DNA from 3 places in the Paracoccus sp. pheM1 genome. Region 3 is predicted to be linked to each of the others. Evidence: riboswitches for the same ligand, from Rfam matches in the RefSeq annotation. Region 3 holds a riboswitch; each other region holds the start of a gene.
What was found. A riboswitch is a leader RNA that binds a small molecule or an ion and turns the genes downstream of it on or off. The one in region 3 is predicted to bind cobalamin.
Positions count from the first base shown of each region.

Region 1: it holds a riboswitch for cobalamin, as region 3 does, so the genes downstream of both, KF941_RS24130 (ABC transporter substrate-binding protein) here and KF941_RS11085 (CbtB domain-containing protein) in region 3, are expected to answer to the same signal.
Region 2: it holds a riboswitch for cobalamin, as region 3 does, so the genes downstream of both, KF941_RS21855 (TonB-dependent receptor) here and KF941_RS11085 (CbtB domain-containing protein) in region 3, are expected to answer to the same signal.

Region 1 covers NZ_JAGXCX010000003.1:282,268-285,536, reverse strand. Annotated here, with positions in the region: gene KF941_RS24135 (iron ABC transporter permease) at 1-148, opposite strand, end outside; gene KF941_RS24130 (ABC transporter substrate-binding protein) at 145-1,152, opposite strand; cobalamin riboswitch at 1,246-1,445, opposite strand; gene KF941_RS24125 (helix-turn-helix transcriptional regulator) at 1,507-2,940, opposite strand; gene aceB (malate synthase A) at 3,075-3,269, shown strand, end outside.
Region 2 covers NZ_JAGXCX010000002.1:1,591,372-1,594,640, reverse strand. Annotated here, with positions in the region: gene KF941_RS21860 (SLC13 family permease) at 1-1,355, opposite strand, end outside; cobalamin riboswitch at 1,495-1,713, shown strand; gene KF941_RS21855 (TonB-dependent receptor) at 1,848-3,269, shown strand, end outside.
Region 3 covers NZ_JAGXCX010000001.1:2,173,117-2,176,385, reverse strand. Annotated here, with positions in the region: gene bluB (5,6-dimethylbenzimidazole synthase) at 1-578, opposite strand, end outside; gene KF941_RS11095 (hypothetical protein) at 578-1,114, opposite strand; gene KF941_RS11090 (CbtA family protein) at 1,185-1,883, opposite strand; gene KF941_RS11085 (CbtB domain-containing protein) at 1,885-2,061, opposite strand; cobalamin riboswitch at 2,097-2,303, opposite strand; gene KF941_RS11080 (endonuclease/exonuclease/phosphatase family protein) at 2,464-3,269, opposite strand, start outside.

The DNA of each region.
Region 1 (3,269 bases), on a different contig from region 3:
CCGCCAGCACCTCGATGACGGTGGCCAGCGGAATGCGCGTCTCGCCCACCGCCGTGCCGAAGAGCAGCGCCGCGACCAGCACGGCGGGGGCCAGCCACAGCCAGCCCCGATTGCGCCCCGTGCTGCGGGTCGCGGCGCGCACCCTCATTGCAGGTCGAACCCGGCCAGCGAGTCCGCCAGCGATTCCAGCGCGTAGATCGCGCGCACCGAGGGGTCCATCGCATTGGCCGGCATGGTCAGGATGCGGTCGTTCTTCACCGCCTCCATCTCGCTTGTCACCGGGTCCGAGGTCAGGAAATCGCGCTTGACGGCGATGTCGTCGGCGGGAAAGCGGCGGCGGTTCATCTCGGCCGCGACGATGAAGGTCGGGCCGGCCTTGGCGATGGTTTCCCAGCCGACGGTCGGCCATTCCTCGGGCGAGGCGACGACGTTCTGCACCCCCAGCTTGGACAGCATCCAGCCCGGCACGCCATTGGCGCCCGCGACATAGGGGTCGATCTCGATCTCGGCCGAGGAATACCAGAACAGGCCCGACACGCCCTCGGGCAGGTCCAGCGCCTGCGCCCGCTCGACCGCCGCCGCCTCGCGCGCCTTCAGGTCGGCGATCACCTCGGTCCCGCGCTCCGATACGTCGAAGATCGCCGCCAGTTCCTCGATGCCCTGGTAAAGCAGCGCGGTGTCGAACAGGACCGAGCGCGCGCCGTCCATGCTTTGCGTATTGTCCTTGCCGACGCATTCGGTCGGCATGATCCAGCTGGGGATCTGCGCGTCGTCGAACATCTCGCGCGTGCCGACCGCGCCCTGCGGGCCGATCATCCATTCATAGGCCGTGACCACCAGCCCAGGCTTCTTGGCCAGCACGCTTTCGAAGCTGGGGGCGTTGTCGGCCAGCCGCTCGACCCTGGCGTCCGCCTCGGCGAATTCGGGCAGGACCGGGTTGATCCACAGCGCCGTGCCCGCCACCTTGTCGGCCAGCCCAAGCATATACAGGATCTCGGTCGTGCTTTGCCCGACGCTGACGACGCTTTCGGGCGCCTTGTCGAAAGTGACCTCGTGGCCGCAGCTGGTCAGGGTCAGCGGGTATTCGGTGCCCGCCAGCGCCATCGGCGCCAGGGTGGACGTGGCGATGATCGCCGTGGTGAGCCTCAGCATGATGTTTCCTTCCGCTACATCATGAACAGGCCGGATGAGCGGATGGAGACCGGGCCAATGCCGGTCGCAACCCCTCCCGAGCCGACCCGCTCGGATTGGTCAAACGTCGTCGGCAGGTCTCCTGACTGGCGGGTCACGGCAGGGATGCGGCCTTCCCATGGCACGGGGCCACAGTGGCGTTCTCGCATCCTGCTCGCCGCCTACAGTTGCGGGGGCAGTTCCGGTTCGGGGCCTTGCGACCCCGGCGGATTCCCTTTCAATTCCTTGCGGAAACCGACGCGCTCTCCCTAGCTGCCGGCGCGGGCGCTGGCAAGCGTCAGCATGGGCGCCCGGCCACGGCCTGCCTGCGGGCGCCTAGCCCTCCTCGAAGCTGAAGATCGCCAGGCTGCGCTCGCGTTCGTTGACGCGCAGCCGGCGGTTGATCGGGGCATGGGCGCGGGCCGAGCAATCCGGCCGCTCGCAGAGATAGCAGTTCAGCCCGATGTCCACCGGCCGGATGCGGTCCAGGTCGATGCCGTCGGCATAGACCAGCCGCGGCGCATAGGCCACGTCGCAGCCCAGCCCGATCGCCAGCCGTTGCGCCGGTGCGCCATGGGTGCCGCCGGCCCGCGCCACCGTGCGCGCGATCGAGAAATAGCTGGCGCCCTCGGGCATGCGGATCACCTGGGTCTGCACCCGGTCCGGCGTCTCGAAGGCGGCGTGGATGTTCCACAACGGGCAGGTGCCGCCGAAGCGCGAGAACGGGAACCGCCCGGCGCTGAAGCGTTTCGAGATGTTCCCGGCCCGGTCCACCCGCACGAAGAAGAACGGGATGCCCCGCGCCTCGGGGCGTTGCAGCGTCGACATGCGATGCGCGGTCTGCTCGAAACTGGCGCCGAAGCGGTGGCCCAGCAGCTCGACGTCGTAGCGCGCCGATTCGCAGGCGGCGAGAAAGCGGGCATAGGGCATCATCAGCGCCGCCGCGAAGTAATTCGCCAGGCTCACCCGCATCAGCGCGACGGCAGGCGGGTCGGCCAGCCCCGCCTCGTCGACCAGCCGGGCGATCAGCGGTTCCTGCTCCAGCCGGGCCAGCAGCACGCCGATCTGGAAGCGGCGGCTGGATTGCGCCAGCAGTTCCGACAGCATCAGCTCGCGCCGGTGCGGGTCGAAGCGGCGCAGCTGCTCGCCCATGACCGGGGCGGGCAGGATGCGCACAGCGATGCCATGCGCGGCCAGCCGGCCGGTCAGGGCCATATGCGGCTCGTTGCGGTGCAGCGCCAGCTCCTCGGCCAGCGCCTCGGCGGCGCGGTCCAGCGCATCGACATGGTTGCGCCGGGCATAGAACCAGCCGCGCACCGCATCGACCGGGCGCGATGTGCCGGCCAGCGCCTCGACCTTGTCGCGGTCGGTCAGCGGGTTGTCGTCGGCCTGCGGCCGCAGCAGCGCCTGGCGGTGGCTGTCGTGCAGCCGCACGAAGGCCGCCGCGATCCGCGGCGAGGCTTGCAGCACCGCCTCGATCTCGGCGCGGGACGGCGCGCCTGCCTCCAGCGCCGGATCCTTCAGCGCCGCGGCGAAATCCGCCGCAAGCTGCGCGTCGGTCGAGGGCGCAAGCTCGGCGATGTTCATGTCATAGACCTCGGCCAGCCGCATCAGGAAGCGCGCCGAGGCCGGGCGCTGGTCGGATTCGATCAGCGTGACATAGCTGGCCGAGACGCCCAGCTCGGCCGCCATCTGCGCCTGGGTCAGCCCCAGCGACTGGCGCAGCACGCGCAGGCGCTGGCCGATGATCAGTTTCTCGCCTCGGGCCATGTGACAAACCTTACAAGTTCTGCGGCTGCACGGTGACAAGACTGACCGCAACACCCGTTGTTTTCAAAGCAATAATGCACATGCAGCATGACATTACTACTGTGACATTACGCCGTGAATCACAGGAGGCCGCCATGCCGCTCGACCGCAATGCCCCACCGCTTCCGCCCGTCGTCCTGCGCGCCGTGCCGGGCGCGGATCATGTCCTGACCCCCGAGGCGCTGGGTTTCGTCGCCGCATTGCAGGCCCGCTTCGGCCTGCGGCTGCATGCGCTGATGGTCGCCCGCGCCCGTCGGCAGGAGCGCATCGACCGGGGCGAGTTGCCCGAC
Region 2 (3,269 bases), on a different contig from region 3:
ATCAGGATCGGCCATTCGATGGCCTCATAGGCTTCCTCGGCGCTGATCGCGCCGGTCAGGATCATCAGCACGGCGGCGGCGAAGAAGGCGACGGCGACAGGCACCAGCCCCGCCGCCGTCGCCGCCATGGCCACGGCCAGGATCAGCACCGGCAGCAATTGCTTGCGCACCCCGCCCAGCCGGATATGGCGCTCGGCCAGGGGCAGCAGGCCCAGCACGCGCATCCGCTCGGGCAACAGCTCGATCGGCCCCTGCACCAGCAGCACGTCGCCCGCCGCCAGCACCGTCCGGCTGAGCCGCTGCGTCATGCGATGCCCGGCGCGCGAAATGGCGATCAGGTTCACGCCATGCTGGTCGAACAGCGCGATCCGCCCCACCGTCTGGCCGACCAGAAGCGAGGCCGGCGCGATCACCGCCTCGATCACGCCGATCTTGTCGGCCGGCAGCCCTTCTTCGGCCGCCGCATCCTGCCGGGTCAGCTCCATGCCCAGCTTGGTCACGGCGCGTTCCAGCGCATTCGGCTCGCCGCGCAACAGCAGGGTGTCGCCCATCTCGATCACCGTGTCGGGCAGCGTCACCGCGCGGCGCGCGCCGCCGCGGATCAGCCCGGTCACGGCCACCTCGCCATCGACGGCGCTGAGATACTCGCCCACCGTCATGCCGACGATGCCGGCGCCCTCGGGGACGGTGGCCTCGGTGTGATAGTCGCTGATGTTCACCGCCTCGCTCAGCGAGGCCGTCGCACGGCGGTCGCGCGGCAGCAGCCGATGGGCGAAAAGCAGGAAGACCAGCCCCACCAGCGACAGGCCGAGGCCGACCGGCGCATAGTCGAACATGGTGAAGGGCTGGCCCGTCATCTGCTCGCGCACCCGCGAGACGATGATGTTGGGCGAAGTGCCAACCAGCGTGATCAGCCCGCCCAAGAGCGAGCCGAAGGCCATCGGCATCAGATAGGCCGAGGGCGAATGCCCCGAGCGCCGCGCCATCTTCAGCGCCGCCGGCATCAGCATGGCCAGCGCGCCGATGTTCTTGACCAGCGCCGACAGGCCCGTGACCGAGCCGACCAGCACCAGAAGCTGCCAGCGCAGGGTCCGCAACCGCCCCAGCATCCGGCGCATCACCGCCTCGATCACGCCCGAGCGCGAGATGCCGGCGCTGACCACCAGCGCGCTGCCGACGATGATGACGATGTCGTCGCTGAAGCCGCGGAACGCCTCCTCCGGCTTGACCGTGCCGGCCAGCAGCGAGGCCAGCAGCGCGATCATCGCCACCACGTCGTAGCGCAGCCGTCCCCAGACGAACAGCGCCATCATCGCGCAAAGGATCAGCACGGCCAGGATCTGCGGCATGGCCATCGCTTGACCTTCCCTTCCGTCGGATACCTGACCCAATGCCGCGGCCCGGCGGGCGGTTCCGCGGCCGCGTTCCCGGACAGGTTGTCGCGGCGGCCGGGCGCCGGGTGCATTGCCGCTTGACAGCCGGCGCCCGGCTGCGGCAATGCGGGGCCGCTACGGTTCCGGCGGGCTTGCGCGCCGGATGAAAAGGGAACACCGGTGCGCCCGCCGGCCGCGATGCGGCCAGGGCAAGGCCGGGGCTGCCCCCGCAACTGTAAGCGGTGAGCGACGGTCGAACGTGCCACTGGGATCTCCTGGGAAGGCCGGCCTGAGCAGCGATCCGCGAGCCAGGAGACCTGCCGTGGCGATCACCCATTTCCGGCGCGGGGCGCGTCTGGAAAGCGGCCGTTCCGCAGAGGTGACGATCGTCGTCTTGCGGTCGGGCCTGCCAGCCTTTCCGCAGGGCATTTCTGCAAATCGCGGGCCGCGGGCCCGTGCTGGAAAGGCTTTGGAATGTTCAGAACTCCGGTTTCCCTGCTGGCCGCCACCGCCGCCCTGCTGCCGGCGGCCGCCACCGGCCAGGAAGGCTATCGCCTGGACGAGGTGGTGATCTCGGGCGGGCTGACCGCCGTGGCCGAGGGCGGCTATGCCCGCGCCCATACCGTGCTGACCGCCGCCGAGATCGAGGCCAGGGGCATCGCCACCGTGCAGGACGCGCTGCGCGCCGTGCCGGGGGTTTCGGTCTCGGCCACCGGCTCGACCTTCACCCAGGTCCGCATCCGCGGCGGCGAGGGCAACCACACGCTGATCCTGCTCGACGGGATCGAAGCGACGGGCGGGGCCGACGAATACATCCTGTCCGGGCTCGAGACCGCCAATATCGAGCGCATCGAGGTGCTGCGCGGGCCGCAATCGGTCTATTACGGCTCGAACGCCTCGGCGGGCGTCATCAACATCATCACCCGCAAGGGGGAACCGGGGCTGCATTACGGCGGCTCGGTCGAGCTGGGCAACGGCGCCGCCGCCTCGGCCCATGTCAGCCAGCGCGGCGCGCAGGGCGGGATCGCGCTGACCCTCTCGGCGCGGGACGACCACGGCTATGACCAGTCGGGCGACGGCGGCGAAAAGGACGGGACCAACCGCAAGACCATCGGGCTTTCGGGCGACTGGCAGATCGGCGAGGATCTGCGCCTGGGCACCACCCTGCGCCGCGCGAAGGAGAAATACGATTACGATTCCACCAGCTGGTCCGCGACCAGCGCGCAGGAATATGTGGTGGACGACCCGCACAAATACAGCGAACGCGACGAGTTCCAGGGCGGGATCTGGGCCGAATATTCCATGCTGGGCGGCCGGCTGACGCATCGGCTGGACTATCAGGACACGATCTACAAGCAAAGCTCGGACGGCGGCCCGGTCACGCGCGGCGAGACGCGCAAGCTGAAATACCGCGGCAGCTTCGGCATCGACGGCACGGTGGCCGAGGCGTCGCACCTGCTGAACGTGCTGGCCGAGCGGCAAAGGGACGAAAGCTCCTCGGCCCCGGAAAACCGGCGCGAGATGACCTCGGTCGCGCTGGAATATCGCGGCTTTCTGGACAACGGGCTGGATGTCCAGGCCGGTGTCCGCCACGACGGCAACAAGGTGTTCGAGGACTTCACCAGCTGGAATCTGGGCCTGTCCTGGCACGTGCCGGACCGGCCCTTCCGCCTGCACGCCTCGGCCGGGACCGGGCTGGTCAACCCGTCCTATTTCGAGCTTTACGCCAATGCGGATTATGGCTCTTCGGTCTACCAGGGCAATCCGAACCTGAAGCCCGAAAAGAACCGCGGCTTCGACCTGGGCGTCGAGGCGCAACTTCCCAATGGCATGGGCGTGGTCGACGTCACCTATTTCAACGAAAAGCTGCGCGACGAGATCGAAAGCTATCTGGTC
Region 3 (3,269 bases):
CGGTGCAGCAGCGGCGTGTCGTCGGTGAACTCGGGCCAGCCCAGGCAGAGCAGCGCCGAGAACTCCCAGCTTTCGGGCACCGCCAGCAGCGGGCCGATCCGCGCGGGGTCGAGGATCGAGACCATGCCAAGCCCCAGGTTGCGCACCCGTGCCGCCAGCCACAGCGCATGGATCGCCATCGCCGTCGATTGCCGCAGGGTCTGCGGCATGGTGGCGCGGCCAAGGCCGTGGCCCTCGGACGGGTCGATCTCGGTAAAGACGGCCAGCCAGACCGGCGCGCGGTCCAGCCCGGCGAGCTTCAGCGCATCGTATTCCTGCCGCTGCCGGCCCTGGTAGCGTGCGGCGGCCCGGGCATTGCAGCGCAGGAAATCGGCGCGGATCGCGGCGCGCAGATCGGGGCTTTCGACCCGGATCACCCGCCAGGGCCGGGCATTGCCGACCGAGGGCGCCAGTTCCATCGCCGCGCGCAATTCCTCCAGCAGCGGCTCGGGGATCGGGTCGTCGCGGAAATGCCGCACGTCGCGGCGCCAGCACAGGATGCGGTCCAGCGCCGCCTGGTCCTCGGGGCCGAACCGCATCATCGGGGCGTGGCGCAAATGGCGCTGTCGGGCAGGCCCTCGGCCCCGGCGCGGATGCCGACCGGGCGGTCGGGCACGGTCAGTTCCACGGCGAGCGGCCGGCCCGCCACGGTCAGCGGGCGGTGGTCGTTCGAGTTCAGCTCGACCCGCAGCCGGTCGCCGGCGGCGAGCATGTCGAGGTGATGGGCCGGGCCGTAGAGCCGGGCGATCTTGGCGCCGTTCAGGTAAAGATGCGCATGGCCCTCGCCGCGGCGATCGGCCAGCCCGGCATGTTCGGGGGCGAAGCAGAAGCCCTCGGCCTCGACGAACAGGTTCCAGCCGGCGGTGCTGTCGGGCTCCAGCCGGGCCGAGGCGGTGGCGCTGCCCGCGGGCAGGTCGATGGGCGCGCCGTGGTCATGCGCCGCGGCCTGGGTGCCGTGGCCATGCGCGCCGTGGTCGTGGCCGTCCAGCGTGATGCCGTTGGCGGCGGCGATGACGAAGCCCATGCCGCCGCCGAAGATCAGGCCGATCAGCAGCATCGGGATCGAACGATCCATGTCTTTTCCCCGCTTTCATGAAAGGGCCGGGCGCGACAGGCACGCCCGGCCGAAACGGTTGCGGCCCGGATCAGGCGGCTTGCGGCACCGGCGCGCGTTGGCTTTCGCGCTGCCAGAACCAGCCGGCCAGCAGGCCGAGCAGCGCCCAGGCCATGGCGCCGGCACCCAGGGCGCGCCCGGCGAATTCCGCCGAAAGCTCGGGCGGGACCGGGCCGGCATAGCTGTCGGGCTGCGGCGCGCCGATCACATGCGGCGCCAGGATCAGCACGATGGCCACGCCCCAGGCCGCCCAGCCCTTGCCAAAGGCGACCAGCCACAGCGCGAGCCCGGTGGCGGCGGCGGTGCCCAGCCACCAGATCGCGCGCAACTGCACATCGGCGGCGGCGACGCCCGGCACTTCCGGCGCCAGGCCGAAGGCGGGGGCAAGCTGCATGGTCAGGTAGCCGGCCAGGCCCCAAAGCAGCCCCTGCCGCGCCGTGACCGCGTTGCCCTGCGCCTCGGACAGCGCCATCAGCGCCACCAGCATCAGCCCGTAGCCGGCATAGACCATCATGGTGAACAGGACCGAAAGCATGTTGCGGGTCCATTCGAAGGGCCCCAAGTCCTGGTGCGCGCCGACGGCCTCGGCGCCGAAATGGGCCAGTTGGCCGGATTCATACAGTTCGGCATGCAGCAGCACGGGCTGCACGAACCAAAGCTGCAACAGGGCGGCAATCAGCCCCGTTGCAGCGCCAGCGATCAACCCGCTGGTCAGAATGCGCGAGAACATGTCAGTGGCAGGGGAAGCCGGTCGCGTGACGCACGTCATGGGCGGCGTCATGCAGGGTCTCGGCCTGCACCAGCCCGGACATGAAGATCAGCCCGAAGCCGATCGCGAAGGCGGCGATGGCGGGAAACAGGACCGAGGCGCGGCTGGCGCCGGCGGCGGTCATGGGTTTTGCGGTCATCTGCGACCCTTTCCTTTGGTCGTCCAACCCGACGACATTGCGGTTCCTGCATCGGCAGGTCTCCTGGCTTGCGGGTCACGGCAGACGCCCGCCTTCCCGGCCGGATGGCCAGTGGCGCGATGGACGTCCGCTCTCCGCCTACAGTCGCGGGGGCGGCTGCGGATTTGGCCCCCGAGACGCCGAGGACCGCACCGCATTCCCTTTTGGCCCCGGAAAGGGGCACCGATACACGCGCATGTTACCTGCGATGCCGCGGCGGCGGCAAGCGGAATCGGGTGGCCGCTGCGGGCGGGGTCGAAGGCCGGGCGACGGGCCGGCAGGCGGCGCCGTCGCATGGGTATTTGGACAACGGAGAAGATGCCGGGGCATCGCGCGGGGACGGGCGGAAGGGGCTTGTCCGAATCAGGGTGCCGGCGGCCAGTCCAGGTCGACCCAGACCAGCCGGTGCGCGGAAGCGGCCAGCGCGGCCTTGGCCAGCGGTCCCTCGGCCGGCCAGAACACGCCCGAGTCCAGCACCTTGAGCGGCCTTGCCGGCAGGACGTAGTCGACGCGCAGGTTGCCCGGCGGCTTGTCGTCCGGCCAGTCGCCGGTATCCAGCGCCGGATCGCCCCGGTGGCCGTCGTTCACCCCGCCCTTGGCCGTCGCGCCGCCCGCGCTGCGGGGCAGGGGGTCGGTGACATGGGCCATGATCCGGGCCAGCGCCTCGGGCCGGCCTTCGCTGTCCAGGGGGTCGAGGTTCAGGTTCCCGGCCAGAACGAAGGGGCCGTCGGGCAGGTGATGCAGCCAGAACGCCAGCTCGTCATGGTTGCGTCGCCCGTTCAGATCCTCGGGCCCGTCGAAGACCGGCGGCGTCGCGGACATGGCCAAGAGGTGCAGCGGCCGGCCCGCGACCGTGACCACCGCATCCCAATGCGCGGTCGAGGACAGGCGGCGGATGGCCGCCACCTCCTCGGGCAGCGGCGGCATCAGGTTGTCGGGCAGGTCGCGCCAGAGGAAATCCGTGTAATCCTTGACCGGCCCGAGCGGATGGCGCGACAGGATCGCCATGCCGCCCTGCCCCGAGAAGGTGCCGAAGCCCTGCGCATCGTCGGCCGTGCCCAGCCGCCCGTCGGCGTTCAGGTCGAGCCCGGTCGCCATGCCGGAATTCGGCCGGGCGGCGAAGCGGTGCGGATAGTCCAGCCCGGCCTGCGCCAGCCTGGCGGCAAAGG